DNA from 3 places in the Ideonella sp. BN130291 genome. Region 3 is predicted to be linked to each of the others. Evidence: predicted binding sites of a transcription regulator. Region 3 holds the regulator's gene; each other region holds the start of a gene.
What was found. The regulator HrcA, encoded in region 3, represses chaperone genes, less so after heat shock. The targets are predictions, from matches to a motif close to TTAGCACTCNNNNNNNNNGAGTGCTAA.
Positions count from the first base shown of each region.

Region 1: groES (co-chaperone GroES) is a predicted target of HrcA. The motif match lies at 4,693-4,719, and genes of this name have one in related genera.
Region 2: rpoH (RNA polymerase sigma factor RpoH) is a predicted target of HrcA. The motif match lies at 3,909-3,935, and genes of this name have one in related genera.

Region 1 covers NZ_JAZARE010000001.1:590,077-596,007, reverse strand. Annotated here, with positions in the region: gene VPH43_RS02785 (alpha/beta fold hydrolase) at 1-849, shown strand, start outside; gene VPH43_RS02780 (DUF1631 family protein) at 860-2,551, opposite strand; gene groL (chaperonin GroEL) at 2,634-4,277, opposite strand; gene groES (co-chaperone GroES) at 4,308-4,598, opposite strand; gene VPH43_RS02765 (Fe-Mn family superoxide dismutase) at 4,817-5,725, opposite strand; gene VPH43_RS02760 (chromate transporter) at 5,743-5,931, opposite strand, start outside.
Region 2 covers NZ_JAZARE010000004.1:13,641-19,571, forward strand. Annotated here, with positions in the region: gene VPH43_RS09290 (multidrug effflux MFS transporter) at 1-36, shown strand, start outside; gene VPH43_RS09295 (carbonic anhydrase) at 83-1,078, shown strand; gene VPH43_RS09300 (response regulator) at 1,155-2,891, shown strand; gene rpoH (RNA polymerase sigma factor RpoH) at 2,940-3,869, opposite strand; gene VPH43_RS09310 (methyl-accepting chemotaxis protein) at 4,037-5,851, opposite strand.
Region 3 covers NZ_JAZARE010000012.1:149,307-155,237, forward strand. Annotated here, with positions in the region: gene recN (DNA repair protein RecN) at 1-772, opposite strand, end outside; gene VPH43_RS23480 (NAD kinase) at 795-1,673, opposite strand; gene hrcA (heat-inducible transcriptional repressor HrcA) at 1,748-2,773, shown strand; tRNA gene VPH43_RS23490 (tRNA-Ile) at 2,797-2,873, shown strand; gene VPH43_RS23495 (cysteine rich repeat-containing protein) at 3,010-3,264, shown strand; gene VPH43_RS23500 (GGDEF domain-containing protein) at 3,280-4,383, opposite strand; gene VPH43_RS23505 (CBS domain-containing protein) at 4,518-4,955, shown strand; gene VPH43_RS23510 (hypothetical protein) at 4,961-5,161, shown strand; gene VPH43_RS23515 (host attachment protein) at 5,231-5,710, shown strand; gene VPH43_RS23520 (cyanophycinase) at 5,772-5,931, shown strand, end outside.

The DNA.
Region 1 (5,931 bases), on a different contig from region 3:
CCACTGCCCAACGGCATCACGCTCTCCTGCCGCAGCAGCGGGCCGCCGGGCGCGCCGCGCATCGTGTTCCTGCATGGCTTTCCCGAGGCCGCCTTCGTGTGGGACGAGGTGATGGCCGCGCTGGGCGGGCGCTTCCACTGCATCGCGCCCAACCTGCGTGGCTATGAGCGCTCCTCCGCGCCCACCGACGTGGCGGCCTACAAGCCGAAGCTGCTGATGGGCGACATCGCGGCGCTGATCGAGGCCACCGGCGGCCCGGTGGACCTGCTGGTGGCGCACGACTGGGGCGGCGCGCTGGCGTGGAACCTGGCGGCCCAGCGGCCGGAGCTGCTCAAGCGCCTGCTGGCGATCAACACGCCGCACCCGGCCACCTTCCTGCGCGACCTGCAGCATGACCCGGCACAGCAGGCGGCCAGCGCCTACATGAGCTTCCTCTGCCGGCCGGATGCCGAAGTGTTGCTGGCGGAGAACGACTACGCCCGCCTGTGGCCGTTTTTCGGCCAGGCGGCCTGGCTCACGGACGAAGTGAAGGCGCAGTACCGGGCGGTCTGGTCACGCGGCCTCACCGGCCCGCTGAACTACTACCGTGCCTCGCCGCTGAAGCCGCCCACGGGGCCGGACGACGAGGTGATGAAGATCACCCTGCCGCCGCACTTCACCACGGTGAACCTGCCCACGCGGGTGCTGTGGGGCGAGGCCGACCATGCCCTGCTGCCCGGCCTGCTGAACGGGCTGGAGGCCTATCTGCCGCAGGGCGAGGTGGTGCGTGTGCCGGGTGCGTCGCACTGGATCGTGCACGAGCAGCCGCAGCGGGTGGTGCAGCAGATCGAGCAAATGCTGGGCCGCTGAAGCGGCCCGCTCAGGCGCGCCCGGCCTGCGGCACCTGGCGCAGCACCTGCTGGGCCGCATGCTGCACCAGCGAGGGCGGGCTCATGGTCTCGGCCAGCCCGGCGCCATGCAGGCGCTCCAAGGCCGCGCGGCGCAGCGCCCAGGTGCGGCCGCCGCCCTGGCGGAACAGCCAGAGCTCACCGCGCGCATCGCGCCACAGCAGGCGCAGCTCGCGCCAGCCGCCTTGCAGGAACACACCCAGCCACTCGCCGGGGTCCACCGCGGGCAGGCCGGAGGGCGCCGTGGCCGCGGGCCGACCGGTGGCCGGCGCCACGTCCATCAGCTCGGCCGGCACGGTCTCCAGGCTGCCGACATCCAGTGGCTGGCTGGTGGCGGTGGGGGACACGGGCACGCCGGCGTCGCTGTCGGCCAGCGCGGCCGAGCGCAGCGAATCGATCTGGGCTTGCACCTCCTGGCATTGCTGCACCAGCAGGTGGTCTTCGTAGCTCACAAAACGGTCGATGCCCCAGCGGTACAGGCCGGCGTCCTGCACCGGCTCATGCACCATGTTGTCGACCAGCCCCTGCGCATAGCGAAGGAACGTTTCTCGCGCGGCCGCGTCGGGCGCCAGGCGTTCGGCGTCGAAGGCCAGCCGGTCCATGAACTCCCACACCGGGTGTTCATAGCTGTCCAGCATGCCGGGGTCGCGCAGCGCCACCCGCACGGCGGAGGTCTGCAGGCGCGACAGCAGCAGCTGCACGTCCTGCGGCAGCGCACGGTCGGCCAGGATGGCGTCGAACAGGCGGGTGAGCAGCTCGATCAGCTGCTGGTCCAGCCGTTGGGTGGGGGCTTCGCCGAGGCGGGGCAGTTCGGGCGCGCGCGGGCCGGCGGTGGCCGTGCGCTGCGGAGCGGACGCACTGTGCGGCACCGCGGCGTGCGGCGAATGCAACGGGGCCGGCGGCGCGTTCGGCTCCATGTCGAAGGGCACCGGCATGCTGTCGCGCAGCGCATGCAGGTCGGCGCGCGGCGCATGCACCTTGGTGCGCGGGCCCACGCTGCCGGGCGGCATGACGATGGTGCGGTAGGTGCCGGGCTCCACGCCCTGGGATTCCAGCCGGGTGCTCGCCGCCGCGTAGGCCTTGCGCAGCGCCTGCGCCAGCGGCGCCACCGCCTGGCGCATCAAGGCCAGCTGCTCCGCGGCCGGCGCCTGCATGGCGCGCACGGCGGCCAGCAGGGCGCGGGCATAGGCTTCCGGCCGGAAGGGATTGGTGTCGTGCGCCACATGCACGTCGCCCACCAGCGCCGAGGTGAAGCTGCGCAACTCGCGCAGCTCGTATTCCGCGGTGCTGTGGATCATGACGATGGCGCGCTGGAGCTCCACGTCGGTGGCCACCTCGTCCTCGTCCACCAGCGACAGGCTGAGCTCGTCGGCCTCTTCCAGCGTGATGCCGCGCACCGCGGCGGCCTGCTCGCGCGCGGCCGTGCCCACCTGCTCACGCAGCGTCTGGGCAAAGGCCTTCACCATGAACGGCCGGTGGCGGTGCAGCGCCTCGTGCTGGTCGATGACCTGGCGGCGCTGGACGGAGGTGGCCTCGGGGTCGAAGCGCAGCGGCGCGTCGGCCAGCCCCTGCAGCACCTCGTCGATCAGCAAGGGCGCACGGGCGAGCTCGTCCTCGATGAACTGGAGCAGCAGCGGATGGGTGGCTGGTGTGGGCCTGTTCACCCGTGAATTATCCCGCTCGCCGACATGAAAAAGGGCCGCATTGCTGCGGCCCTTTCGATGATCAGCGACTTTATGCCTGGACTTACATGTCCATGCCCATGCCGCCCATGCCACCCATGCCGCCGCCCGGCATGGCCGGAGCTTCGTCCTTGGGGGCCTCGGCGATCATGGCTTCGGTCGTCAGCATCAGCGACGCCACGGAGGCGGCGTTCTGCAGCGCCGTGCGGGTCACCTTGGTCGGGTCCAGGATGCCCATCTCGATCATGTCGCCGTAGGTGTCGTTGGCCGCATTGAAGCCGTAGTTGCCCTTGCCGGCCAACACCGCGTTGACCACCACGCTCGGCTCACCGCCGGCGTTGTAGACGATTTCGCGCAGCGGGGCTTCGATCGCCTTGAGCACCAGCTTGATGCCGGCGTCTTGATCCGGGTTGTCACCCTTGATCTCGCCAGCAGCCTGACGGGCGCGCAGCAGGGCCACACCACCGCCGGCCACGATGCCTTCTTCCACGGCAGCGCGGGTGGCGTGCAGCGCGTCTTCCACGCGAGCCTTCTTTTCCTTCATTTCCACTTCGGTGGCGGCACCGACCTTGATCACCGCCACACCGCCGGCCAGCTTGGCCACGCGCTCTTGCAGCTTCTCACGGTCGTAGTCGCTGGTGGCTTCCTCGATCTGGATGCGCACCTGCTTCACGCGGGCTTCGATGTCGGCAGCGGCACCGGCGCCATCGATGATGGTGGTGTTTTCCTTGCCCACTTCCACGCGCTTGGCCTGGCCCAGGTCGGCCAGCGTCACCTTCTCGAGCGTCAGGCCCACTTCTTCAGCGATGACCTTGCCGCCGGTGAGGATGGCGATGTCTTCCAGCATGGCCTTGCGGCGGTCGCCGAAGCCAGGCGCCTTGACGGCCACGACCTTCAGGATGCCGCGGATGGTGTTGACCACCAGGGTCGCCAGCGCTTCGCCTTCGACTTCTTCAGCGATGATCAGCAGCGGACGGCCAGCCTTGGCCACCTGCTCCAGCGTGGGCAGCAGGTCGCGGATGTTGCTGATCTTCTTGTCGAACAGCAGCACGAACGGGTTCTCGAGGATCGCGCTCTGCTTGTCGGGGTTGTTGATGAAGTAGGGCGACAGGTAGCCGCGGTCGAACTGCATGCCTTCCACGACATCCAGCTCGTTGGCCAGGCTCTTGCCGTCTTCGACGGTGATCACGCCTTCCTTGCCGACCTTGTCCATCGCCTCGGCGATGATTTCGCCGATGGAGTTGTCGCTGTTGGCGGAGATGGTGCCAACCTGGGCGATTTCCTTGCTCGTGGTGGTGGGCTTGGACTGCTTCTTCAGCTGTTCCACCAGGGCCAGCACGGCCTTGTCGATGCCGCGCTTGAGGTCCATCGGGTTCATGCCGGCGGCCACGTACTTCATGCCTTCGCGCACGATGGCCTGGGCCAGCACGGTGGCGGTGGTGGTGCCGTCACCGGCGTTGTCCGAGGTCTTGGAAGCAACTTCCTTGACCATCTGGGCGCCCATGTTCTGGAGCTTGTCCTTCAGCTCGATTTCCTTGGCCACCGACACACCGTCCTTGGTGACGGTGGGGGCGCCGAACGAACGCTCGAGCACCACGTTGCGGCCCTTGGGGCCCAGCGTGACCTTGACCGCATTGGCCAGGATGTTCACGCCTTCAACCATGCGGGCGCGTGCTTCGCCGCCAAAGATGACGTCTTTTGCTGCCATGTGTATCTCTCCGGAATTCTTGGGGGTGGATTACTTCTCGACGACGGCGAAGAGGTCTTCTTCGCGCATCACCAGCAGTTCGTCGCCATCGACCTTGACGGTCTGGCCGCTGTACTTGCCGAACAGCACGCGGTCGCCCACCTTGATGTTCAGGGCCACGAAATCGCCCTTTTCATTGCGCTTGCCCGGGCCGACAGCCAGGACTTCGCCCTGGTCCGGCTTCTCGGCAGCGTTGTCAGGAATCACGATGCCCGAGGCGGTCTTGGTTTCTTGTTCCAAGCGCTTGACGATCACACGATCGTGCAAAGGACGAAGTTTCATTGCATCTCCTTGAAATGTGCGGTAAGAGTGATTGGGAAGCGCAGCGATAGTTAGTGCTTCTTCACATCAGTTGGGGCGTCCTGAATCTGCCCCATTAGCACTCACCGGCGGCGAGTGCTAGCAGACGAATTATAGGGTTCGGACTGCGCGCTTCAAGAGACTTGTTTCAAATCACCGGCCAGTGCGGCCGCTTGGCCGGGAAAGTGGAGCGGCTGGCGCTACGGCCTGTCGGCCAGCGGCAGGCCCGCAGCGCGGCAGGCCTCGATGCCGCCGGTGACGAAGCGCGCGTCGAAGCCGCGGGCGCGCAGGGCCAGGGCCGCGGAGCGGCCGATGTCCAGCCCGTGGGCGCAGTACACGAGCACCGGCCGGTCCGGGTCGAGCTCGCTGCTCCAGGATGCCAGCCTGGCGGGGTCGCACCAGCGGGCGCCTTGCAGCATGTAGTGCGCACTGGCATAGGTCTGCGCGCGCCGCACGTCGATCAACTGCGCGGCCTGCGCCACGGCCACAGGCTCGGCCGCCAGCGCAGCGGCATCCGCCGCCACGGCCGCGCCATAGCGCTGGTACACCGCATCCCAGCGGATGTTCTGCATGAACGCATCGACGTAGGCGCCAGCCTTGGCGCCGAAGTCCATGTGGTAGGCGTGTTCGTACATGTCCAACGCCAGGATCGGCGTGGCGCCGGCCAGCAGGTGGGTGTGGTCCGCGGCCCAGTGGGTCAGCAGGCGCCCTTCGCGCGATGACCACGACAGCAGCGCCCAGCCCGAGCCGCCGCCCATGGCCTTGGCCAGCGTGGTGAACTCGGCGCGCCAGCGCTCCACCGAGCCGAAGTCGCGCTCCAGCGCGATCGACAGGCCACAGTCCGGCAGCTCGCCGTCGCCGCCCAGTCCGTCGAAGTACAGCTCATGCAGCCAGGCGGAATTGGCCGCGATCAGCTCCTCCCGCTTCAGGCCGTTGACCGTGAATACCGGCGCGCCGGCCCAGTCGAGCTGCTGCAGCTGCTGGCGGATCGCGTTCAAGCGCTTCACCGCGCCGGCATAGTTGTTCTCATGGTGGCTCGCGACCAGGCGTGCGGACAGGCCTTGCAGGCGCGTGAGGTCCAGGGCCAAGGGGCGGGGTTCGACGTTCATGGTGTCCTCTCCGGGCCTCAGGCCCGCGTCATCAAGGGATGGACCAGCAGGCCGATCAGGGCGGCCGCCAGCACGATGGCCGGCTCCTGCACCTTCTTGAACCGCCACAGCACGGCGGCAGTCACCAGCGCCAGCGCGGCGGTCACCCCATCGGTGATGGAGCGTTGCCCGATCACCACCACCGCGCCTGCGATCGCGCCCACCGC
Region 2 (5,931 bases), on a different contig from region 3:
GCCTGGATCTGGGTGAAGCCGCGCGTCACCCAGTGAAGCGGCATTCAAGTATCCGGGCCGGCGGGCCGATAGCCCGTTCACGATGAGACATCTCCTGGCGCCGCTGATCGCGGCGAGCATCACCCTGCCGTCTGCGTTCGCCGCAGAACATGCCGCTGTGCCGGCGTTGCGTGCCGCGTCTGCAGCGGCGTCGCCGGCGGCATCGGCCGCGTCCGCCCCTGCCGGCAACGACACGCTGGAAGCGTTGCACCAGCGCCTGTCCGACCGGCTGGGCTCGGTGCGGCAGCCTACGTCCGACGGATCGCTGCTGCTGCGTGTGCCCAGCAGGGCGATCGCCACGGCGGCGCCGGTGCGGCGCACGGCATCGAAGAAGACCGAGCCGGTGGAGCACATCGAGCCCGGCGCGGTGCACTGGTCCTATGCCGGGGAGACCGGGCCGCAGGCCTGGGCGCGCCTGAAGCCGGAGTTCGCCACCTGCGCCAGCGGCCACCGCCAGAGCCCGATCGACATCCGCGACGGCTTTGCTGTGCAGCTGGAGCCAGTGGAGTTTGCCTACCAGGCGAGCAACTTCCGCGTCATCGACAACGGCCACACGGTGCAGGTGAACCTGGCGCCCGGCAACACCATCAGCGTGCTGGGCCGGCGCTATGAGCTGGTGCAGTTTCATTTTCACCGCCCGTCGGAAGAGCGCATCAACGGCCGCGCTTTCGACATGGTGGTGCACCTGGTGCACAAGGATGCGGAGGGCCGGCTGGCGGTGGTGGCGGTGCTGCTGGAGCGCGGCAGCCAGCAGCCGGTGGTGCAGGCGGTGTGGAACAACCTGCCGCTGGAAAAAGGCGAGGAGCAGGCCGCCCGTGTCACGCTGGACCCCGGGCGCCTGCTGCCGGAGGACCGGCGCTACTACACCTACATGGGCTCGCTCACCACGCCGCCGTGCAGTGAAGGCGTGCTGTGGATGGTGATGAAACAGCCGGTGCAGCTGGGCGGCGACCAGATCGACCTTTTCGCGCGCCTGTACCCGATGAACGCCCGCCCGGTGCAGCCCGCCGGCGGCCGCCTGATCAAGGAATCGAACTAGGAAACTGAGGCGGCGCTGCCGCAAGCGGATACAGCGTGCGGGCCGGCCGGCGCTATGCTTGCGCCCACCGCCTGCCATGGACTTGCCGCAGCATCATTCCGCAGCGCCCACCTTCCGCCGTCGCTTCCGTGACGCGCTGGTGCGCGTGCGTGCCGCGGTCAACCCGGTGGAAGCGCAGGCGCACGACACCGTGCACCTGCCGCCCGCTGCAACGCCCGCACCGGCGGTGCGCCCGGAGCGGGCGGACGGCGAGCTGCAGCTGCGTTTGCAGGAGCTGCAGCTGGCACTGCAGGCGGCCGAAGAGGCCAGCCAGGCCAAATCGCGCTTCCTCGCCAAGCTGAGCCACGAGATCCGCACGCCGATGAGCGGCGTGCTCGGCATGAGCCAGCTGCTGGCCAACACCACGCTGGACAGCACCCAGCGCAACTACCTCGAGCTGATGCAGCGCTCGGCCACCGGGCTGCTGGGCCTGCTGAGCGAGCTGTTGGACTTCTCCCACATCGAAGCCGGGCGCCTGGACCTGGAGCCGCAAGCCGTTCAATTGCGCGAGCTGCTCGACGACGCCGCCGCGGCCGTGGCGCACCAGGCGCTGGACAAGCGCCTGCTTTTCGAATGCCAGCTGGCGCCTGGGCTGCCCTCGGTGGTGCGTGCCGACCCGGCCCGCCTGCGCCAGATCTGCCTGCATCTGCTGCACAACGCGATCAAGTTCACCAGCGTCGGCCAGGTGGTGTTGGCCGCGCGTTCGGATACGGAAGGCCTGGTCATCGAAGTCAGCGACACCGGCCAGGGCATCGCACCGGAGCTGCAGAGCCGTGTCTTCACGCCCTTTGTGCAGGGGGATGAAAGCATCGCCCGGCGCGAGGGCGGCATCGGCCTGGGGCTGACCGTGGTGGACACCCTGGTGCGTGCGATGGCCGGGCGCATCACCCTGTGCAGCGAGCCGGGGCGCGGCACCAGTTTCCGGGTGCACCTGCCGCTGCCGGTGCTGGAGCTGGGGGCGCCGCCGCTGGCGGCAGACCCGAGCCGGCGCGTGGCGGTGGTGAGCGATGCGCCCAGCAGCCAGATGGCGCTGCGCGACCGCCTGGCGTACCTGCACCACGAGGTGGTGGCCGTGCTCAGCTGGCGCGACCTGGCGTTCGAGCCGGAGGCGCTGGTGGCCTTGAAGCCGGACGCGGTGCTCTACGACGAGCCGATGGAAGGCTGGCCCGCCGGCCTGGCACCGGTGGATGGCGAGCTCCCCGCGCCCTGGGTGGTGCTGCTGCTGCAGCGGTGGCCCGACAGTGCCGGGGCCCTCGCCGCGCCGGCCGCCCGGCTGCATCGGCCGCTGTCCGATGCGAGCCTGGCACGTGCGCTGGAACCGGCGGGTGCCAACACCACTGCCGCGCCGGCCACCCGGCCGGCGGGCTCGCGCGGCCGGGTGCTGCTGGTGGAGGACAACGAGATCAACCAGATGGTCTCGCGTGCCTTCGTGGAGCACCTGGGCTTCGAGGTCGACGTGGCGGAGGCCGCACCTGCCGCCCTGAAGGCGCTGCAGGCGCGCGACTATGCGCTGGTGCTGATGGACTGCCAGCTGCCGGAGGTGGACGGCTACGAGCTCACCCGCCGCATGCGCGCCGGGGAAGCGGGTGCGCGCGCCCAGCGCATGCCGGTGGTGGCGCTGACCGCCCACGCCACGCCGGCCGACCGCGAGCGCTGCCTGGCGGCCGGCATGAACGACTACCTCACCAAGCCGGTGGACACCGCGCGCCTGGCCGCCACGCTGGACCGCTGGACCGCCCTGCCGGCCACCGGGCGAGCCGACGTGCGCGCATGAAAAACGGCTCCCGCGGGAGCCGTTCGACCAGGATGGAGGTGCGCTGCCTCAGGCCGGCTCGGCCACCAGCGCCTTGCGCATCTTTTTCATGGCGGCCACCTCGATCTGGCGGATGCGTTCGGCACTGACGCCGTATTCAGCCGCCAGCTCATGCAGCGTCATGCCGCCGGAGCCGTCGTCGTTCACCTTCAGCCAGCGCTCTTCCACGATGCGGCGGCTGCGGTCGTCCAGCACCTCCAGCGCCTGCTGCACGCCGTCGCCGGCCAGGTGGTCGCGCCGGCGCGCCTCCAGCACCTGGGTGGGCTCGGAGGTGTCGTCGGCCAGGTAGGCGATGGGCGCGTAGCTCTCTTCCGAGTCGTCGTTCTGCGGCTCCAGGGCCACGTCGCCGCCGGACAGCCGGGTTTCCATCTCCAGCACTTCTTCGGGCTTGACCTTCAGCTGCGCCGCCATCTGCGCCACTTCGGCCGGCGTGAGGGTGCTGCGGTGGGTGTCCGCATCGGCCGCTTCGCTCTTCATGCCCTGCTTCATCGAGCGCAGGTTGAAGAACAGCTTGCGCTGCGCCTTCGTGGTGGCCACCTTCACCATGCGCCAGTTCTTCAGGATGTATTCATGGATCTCGGCCTTGATCCAGTGCAGCGCGTAGCTCACCAGGCGCACGCCCTGGGTGGGGTCGAAGCGTTTCACCGCCTTCATCAGGCCCACGTTGCCTTCCTGGATCAGGTCGCCCTGCGGCAGCCCGTAGCCCAGGTACTGGCGTGAAACGGAGACCACCAGGCGCAGGTGCGACAGCACCAGGCGGCCGGCCGCCTCGAGGTCGCCGCTCGTGCGCCAGCGCGTGGCCAGCTCGACCTCTTCGTCGTGGGTGACCAGGGGGATGCGGTTCACCGCGGAAATGTAGGCGTCCAGGTTGCCCAGGGACGGCACCATCGACCACGGGTCGCGGATGGCAACGGCGGTGGAGGATCGGGACAGGTTCATGAAGTCTCTGACCTTTGGATTCCGCTTCGGTTCCCGATATTAGCACTCGCCAATTGAGAGTGCTGATGACGGATTGCGCCACATCAACACGGCACAAATTAGAGAGTGAGTGCTAACGCAATGAAAAACGGCAGCCCGCGGGCTGCCGTCTTGTGAGCCGGGCGGCCTCAGAAGGTTTCCCAGTCACCGTCGTCATCCGGTTTGGCAGGCACACGTGCCGGGGCGGCGGCGGCCAGCGGAGCCGCGGCGACCGCCAGGGGCGGGCGGGACTCTTCCTTGGCGCGTTCGATGACGGCTTGCGCTGCCGCCTGGTGGGCCGCCACTGGCGCCGGCCGGCTGGGGGGTGCGGGCTTGGCCGCCGGGGCAGGCGTGCTGGCCGCGCGGCTGGCGGGTGCGGGTACGGGTGCCGTGCGGCTGCCCGCGTCGCCCAGGCGGAAGGTCGCCACGATGCCGGACAGCTTGTGGGCCTGGTCCTTCAGGCTTTCCGCCGCGGCGGCGGACTCTTCCACCAGCGCCGCGTTCTGCTGCGTCATCTTGTCCAGGGTGTTCACGGCCGTGCTCACCTGGCTGATGCCGCCGGACTGCTCGGCCGATGCGGCGGTGATCTCGCCGATGATGTCGGTCACACGCTGCACGCTGGCCACGATCTCGTTCATCGTGCTGCCGGCGTCCTGCACCAGGCGGGCACCGGTCTCCACCTTGTCCACGCTGGTGCCGATCAGGGCCTTGATCTCCTTGGCGGCCTCGGCACTGCGCTGTGCCAGCGAGCGCACTTCGCCGGCCACCACGGCAAAACCGCGGCCCTGCTCGCCGGCGCGGGCGGCTTCCACTGCGGCGTTCAGCGCCAGGATGTTGGTCTGGAAGGCGATGCCGTCGATCACGCCGATGATGTCGGCGATCTTCTTGGAGCTGGAGTTGATCTCGTCCATGGTCGACACCACCTGGGCCACCACCGCGCCGCCGCGCGAGGCGACGTTGGACGCCGACGAGGCGAGCTGGTTGGCCTGCGAGGCCGCGTCCGCGCTCTGGCGCACGTTGTCGGTCAGCTGCACCATCGACGAGGCGGTCTGCTGCAGGCTGGAGGCGGCCTCTTCGGTGCGCTGGCTCAGGTCCTGGTTGCCGGAGGCGACCTCCGTGCTGGCCGTCTGGATGCTTTCGGCCGATTCGCGCACCTGGCCCACCAGCGTGCGCAGCGCGTCCTGCATGGCCTGCAGCGCATGCATCAGCCGGGCCGGCTCGTCCTGGCCTTCCACCGCCCAGCTCACGCTCAGGTCGCCCTTGGCAATGCGGCTGGCCACCTCGATCGCTTCATCCAGCGGCTTGCACACCGAGCGCAGGGTCAGCCACATCAGCGGCACGAACAGCGCCAGCGTGCCGGCCACCAGCAGCAGGCGCAAGGTGGACGCCAGGGTGGCGCTGTTGGCGAGTTCGGTGCGCAGCGAGGCCAGGCTGGCCTGTTGCGCCTTCACCAGGGCGTCGCTGTTGGCTTGCAGCTGCTTGACCGTGCCCTCGGCCTTGCCGGCGTAGGCCAGTGCCACCGCGGCGTCGATCTTGGCGCCCTGCAGCTGATCGGCGATCGGCGCGATGACCGCGGCGTACTCGTCCAGCAGCTTGGACTGGCTGGCCACCAGGGTGGCGATCTCGGCGTGGCCTTCGTTGGCCTTGACGAGGTGCTCGCCGACGGTCTTGACGTTGGCCAGCTCCTTCTTCCAGGCCTTGACGTACTCCTCCACCCCCGTCGGGTTGGCGGTGGACACGGCCATCATCGTGGCTTCGTAGCGGCGCAGGTTGGACAGCGCTTCGCGCAGGTTGCCCACTTCGGCGCTCGCTGCATTGGCCTGCTCGAACAGGCGCGAGGTGGTGTCGTTGCCCGTCTTGCTGGACAGGAAGCCCCAGCCTCCCAGGCCCACCAGCGACAGGGTGACCACGGCCATCACCAGCAGGAAGCGCGAGCGTACCGAAATCGATCGAAGTGAAAACATGGGCGTTCTCTCGTGGCTAAGCAGACCGGACTCGCGCCGCCGCAGCGGGCGTGGGTGCGGGGTATGGGTCGGTATCGGCC
Region 3 (5,931 bases):
GCTGGTCGAAGGCGGCCACTTCGCCGAGCGCATCAACAGCGCGTGCGCTCAGGCTGTCGGCATTGCTGTCGCCATCGCTCACCGCGTCCAGCGCCAGCCGGGCGGCGTCCAGCAGCGCCTGCGCGTTGGACAGGCGCTGGTGTTCGGCATTGAGCTCGTCCCACTCATTGTCGGCGGGCGCGAGCTTGTCCACCTCGCCGATCTGCCAGGCTAGGCGCTCGCGTTCGCGTTCGAGCTCGCCTTGCTGCGAGCGCGCGCGCTCCAGCGCGTCGCTGGACGACTTCCATTGCGACCACAACGCCACCAGTGGGCGGGTGTCGACGCCGGCCTGCGCGTCCAGCAGCTCGCGCACCGAGGCGGGTCGCGTGAGGCTTTGCCAGGCGTGCTGACCATGGATGTCCACCAGGTGGTCGGCCGCCTCGCGCAGCTGCGTCACCGTGGCGGGGCTGCCGTTGATCCACGCCCGGCTCTTGCCTTGCGCGTCGATGGTGCGGCGAAGCAGCAGCACGCCATCGTCGGCGTCGAAGCCGGCGTCCACCAGCCAGGGCTGCAGCGACGCGGGAGTGTCGAACTCGGCCGTGATGTCCGCGCGGGCGGCGCCTTCGCGCACCACGCCGGCATCGGCGCGAGCGCCCAGGGCCAGCTGCAGCGCATCGATCAGGATGGACTTGCCGGCACCGGTTTCGCCGGTGAGCACGGAGAAGCCGCCGTTGAGCTCGACTTCCAGCGCGGGGACGATGACGAAGTCACGAAGGGCAAGGCGTTTCAGCATGAGGGTGCCACCGTATCAGGGCTCAGACGACGCCTTCGTACCAGCGCAACTTGCGGCGCAGGGTGGCGTAGTAGCTCCAGCCGCGCGGATGCAGGAAGCGCACCTTGTGCGCCGAGCGCCGCACGCGCACCTGGTCGCCGTGCAGCAGGCTGGCCAGGCCCTGCATGTCGAAGTTGGCGGATGCGTCGCGGCCGGCCACGATCTCGATGCGGATCTCGCCGCCGTCGGGCAACACGATCGGCCGGTTGGACAAGGTGTGGGAGGCAATCGGCACCAGCACCCAGCCGGCCAGCCCGGGATGCAAGATGGGGCCGCCGGCCGACAGCGCATAGGCGGTGCTACCGGTCGGAGAAGCCACGATCAGACCGTCGGCGCGGATGTTGGCGATGAACTCCTCGCCGATGTGCACGCTCAGCTCCACCATGCTGGCGGTGGCGCCGCGGCTGACCACCACGTCGTTCATCGACACGCTTTCGAAGATCTGCGCGCCGTCGCGCCAGACGCAGCCGTCCAGCATGGCACGGTGTTCTTCCTCGAAGTCGCCGGCGATGATGGGCGCCAGCGCTTCCAGCACCTGGCCCACCGGCACGTCGGTGATGAAACCCAGGCGGCCCTGGTTGATGCCCACCAGCGGCACGTGGTAGCGCGCCAGCTCGCGCGCAATGCCCAGCATGGTGCCGTCGCCACCCACCACCAGCGCGATGTCGCAGTGCTTGCCGAGTTCAGCTCGGCTCATCACGCCATATTCGCCTGCGAGGCCGGTGGCCTGGGCGGTGTCCGCCTCCAGCGAAACCTCCACGCCCTGGCGCACCAGGTATTGGGCAATCTCCTCCAGCACCGGGCGAATACCCTGGCCCTGCGGTTTGCCCACGAGCGCGGCGTGACGAAAGCGTGTCGGCATGCGAGGAATTACACCACAGGGATTTTGCAGCGCAGGCCGGCGTTGGACGCGCTGAACAGGCCACGCTCCGTACAATGAAACCCATGGACGAGCGTGCGAAAACCCTGTTGAAAACGCTGGTCGAGCGCTATATCGCCGAAGGCCAGCCGGTGGGCTCGCGCACGCTGTCCAAGGCCTCCGGGCTGGACCTGTCGCCTGCCACCATCCGCAACGTGATGGCCGACCTGGAGGAGCTGGGCCTGATCGCCAGCCCGCACACCTCGGCCGGCCGCATCCCCACCGCACGCGGCTACCGCCTGTTCGTGGACACCATGCTCACCGCCCGGCCGCCCGACATGGACCGGCTGGTCGCCGGCGAGGTGCGCGAGCAGCTGCGCCCCGACCAGCCGCAGCGTGTGATTGCCAATGCGGCGCACCTGCTGTCCAACCTGTCGAGCTTCGTGGGCGTGGTCACCGCACCGCGCAAGCCCAGCGTGTTCCGCCACATCGAGTTCCTGCGCCTGGGCGAGAAACGGGTGCTGGTGATCATCGTGTCCCCCGACGGCGACGTGCAGAACCGGGTCATCTTCACCGCGCAGGACTATTCGCAGGGCCAGCTGATCGAGGCCACCAACTACCTCAACGAGCACTATGGCGGCCTCACGATCGAGGAGGTGCGCGAGAAGCTCAAGACCGAGATCGACCAGCTGCGCGGCGAGATCGGCACGCTGATGCAGGCCGCGGTGGACGCCGGCACCGAAGCCATGGCCGAGAGCCACGAGCAGGTGGTGGTGTCCGGCGAGCGCAACCTGCTCACGGTGCAGGACTTCAACGACATGGGCTCGCTGCGCAAGCTGTTCGACCTGTTCGAGCAGAAGACGCAGCTGATGCGCCTGCTCGACGTGTCCAGCCGCGCCGAGGGCGTGCGCATCTACATCGGCGGCGAAAGCCGGGTGGTGCCCTACGAGGAGCTGTCGGTGGTGACCGCGCCCTACGAGGTGGACGGTCAGGTGGTGGGCACGCTGGGCGTGATCGGCCCCACCCGCATGGCCTATGACCGCATGATCCAGATCGTGGACATCACCGCGCGCCTGGTGGGCAACGCGCTGAGCCAGAAGTAGGCGCCACCTACAATCCGCCGCGCGGGCCGTTAGCTCAGTCGGTTAGAGCAGAGGACTCATAATCCTTTGGTCGCAGGTTCGAGCCCTGCACGGCCTACCACCTCCCGACCGACGCCCGCTGCCACCGGCTGTCGTCCCCGCCGCACAGGGGCGCGTTGTGTCCATGGCTTGCTGCCCATTCGGGCTAGCATCGCCTGGGCTGGCTTGCCAGCCCACCCACCCATCCTGGAGACACCATGAAACACGCTACCGGTTCGCTGCTTCTCGCTCTTGCTTGCGCCCTGGGCGCCACCACCGCGTTCGCCGCTGACGCGCCCAAGGCCGACGGTACCGTGGCCGAGGCATGCAAGGGCGATGTGGAAAAGCTCTGCCCCGGCGTTCAGCCGGGCGAAGGCCGTGTCGTGGCTTGCCTGAAGGAGCACAAGAAGGACGTCTCCAAGGAGTGCAAGACCGAGATCGTCAAGCAGCGCAAGGCGCACAAGGCCGGCTGACGCCGCTGCAGCAGCTCAGGGCAGGGCGACCACGCGGTCGCGGCCCTGGTGCTTGGCCTGGTACAGCGCCTCGTCGGCGCGCCTCAGGGTTACCTCGATCGGCTCACCCGGTTGCCACTGGGTGACGCCGATGCTCACCGTCAGGCCCGTGGCGAGCCCGGTACGGGCTTCGCCCGGCTGGCAGGCGGCCAGGCGCATGCGTTCGGCGGCGGCTTCAGCCAAGGCCTGCCCGGTGCCTGGCATCAGCACGACGAACTCCTCCCCGCCGAAACGCGCCAGCCAGTCCGACTTGCGCACCGTGCGCCGCAGCATGCGGGCCACATGGCGCAGCGCCGCGTCACCGGCCAGGTGGCCGTGGCGGTCGTTGACCGCCTTGAAGTGGTCCAGGTCCACCATCGCGATGCACAGCGGCTGGCCGGTGCGCGCCGCGGCGGCCGCCTCGCGCTCCAGTGCGGCCATGAAGGCATAACGGTTCAGCACCCGCGTCAACGCGTCGGTGGTGGCCTGGCGATGCAGCTCGGCTTCGTGGCGGGCCGCGGTGCGCTCGCTCACCAGTACCGCGATCAGGAAGGACAGCGCCGCCGTCACGTACACAGTGGCCCGGAACCGTCCCACCAGCTCGGGACCGAGTGCCTCGAACCCCGGCGCCGCCGGCCAGCCATGCAGCTGGAAGGTGATGAACAGCACCAGGTTGATGGCCACCGCGGTGGCCATGGTGGCCCGCTCCGCCCAGGGCACGAACATCGGTGTCACGGCGGCGAGCACCAGGAAGTACAGCTGCACGTTGAACTGCGTGCCCTGCGACACCAGCACCAGCATGGTGATGTGCAATGGCATCCACACCAGCAGCAGGCGCCGCGCCACGACAAAACGCCCCCGCGCGTTGAGCCACCACACCAGGGGGAACGCGGCGCAGCTGGGCAGTGCGCCCCACACGCCGCGCAAGAGCGCCGGGTTGCCGCTGGCGATGTACAAGGCGTCGTAGAAGGCGATGCTCACCAGGGCGATGAGCACGCCCACATTGGTTTCCATCACCTTGCGCTTGAGGCTGCGATCGGGCGTGAGCTCGCAGCCGGCATTGAGCAAGGCCAATGCGTATCGTCGCCACAGCGCTTTCACCACACGATATTAGTGGGCTGCTCCCGCGCTGCATGCGACGGAATGCGCACTTTGCGCCGATTGGGGTGGGCGAGCCCGGGCACCAAATCTGCTGCGTTCTAAGGCCCCCGACCCGTTGAACAAAGGAGATGGCGATGGCCCAGATCTGCGATGTGATGACCCGCGACGTGCGCGTGGTGAGTCCGGACGACACGCTGCAGCGCGTGGCGCAATGCATGGAAGAGCTCAATGTGGGCGCGATCCCGGTGGTCGACGGCGACAAGCTGGTCGGCATGGTGACCGACCGCGACATCACCGTGCGCGCGGTGGCCCAGGGCCGCCCGGTGGACACCACCGCGGCACGCGAGGTGATGAGCGCCCACGTGCGCTGGTGCTACGAGGACCAGGACGTGGACGACGTGCTGGACGAGATGCGCGATGTGCAGATCCGCCGCGTGCCGGTGGTCGACCGCGAGCACAAGCTGGTGGGCATCGTGTCGCTGGGCGACCTGGCCGAACGTGGCGGGCAGCAGCCCCGCGTGGCCGAGACGCTGAGGGACATCTCCACCCCGTCGCAGCCTGACCGGCACTGACCGTCATGGCAGCGGCCCCCCAGGACAGCGGCGCCGGCGCCGCACCCCCGACCCCGGCGCATCCGGGCGACGAAGCGCCGGCCGGCGCGCCGGGCTCCGGCGAATCGGTGTGCCGCCGCTGCGGCGGCAGCGGGCGCGACCAGGGCCAGGCGTGCCCGGACTGCGGCGGCACCGGCAAGGTGATCGAAGGCATCGGCGGCGGCTGAAATTCTTGCCTGTTCCCGGGCACCCGTGTTGCCGCACTTCGTTCTGTATCGACCCCCTAAGGAGCTCACATGCAACCTACCTGGATCGTGCTGGCCGACGAAGGCCGCGCGCGCATTCTCGAGATGCGCCAGCCCGGCCGCGACCTGGAAGAGGTGGAGGAATTCACCGACCCGGCAGCCCATGCCCGCAATGCCGACCTGCAGCGCGATGCGCACGGCCGGCGTGCACCGGCCGACAGCTACGGCGGCGCGCCCAACGTGCAGACCATGGGCGCCACCTCCACCACATCGGCCGGCGAGGACAAGGTGGACATCGAGGCCGAACGTTTTGCGCGCCAGGTGGCCGAGCGCCTGACGCAGGCCCACCGCCAGCACCGCTACGAGCGCCTGCGCATCGCCGCGGCGCCCAAGTTCCTGGGGCGCTTGCGCAAGGTGCTCGACAAGGAGGTCAGTGCCACGGTCGAGGAAGAGCTCGACAAGGACCTGCTGCAGCTGGACCGCCGCACGCTCACGCAACGCCTGTATCCATCGCAGCAGCAGGGCAGCTGACCCTTTCGGGGGTGGTACAGCCCTTGCCCCGGTGCAGCTGACATCCCCCGAAAAGACAGTCATGGCCCCAACCCCACAAAGCCCCGGCGCGGGGGAGCGACGCGCCGGGCACCTCGTGATCATTGGCGGCAACGAGGACCGCGACAACGACAAGCAGGTGCTGCGCCGCTTCGTCGAGCTCACCGCCAGGGCAGACCCGAAGATCGTGGTGCTCTGCGCCG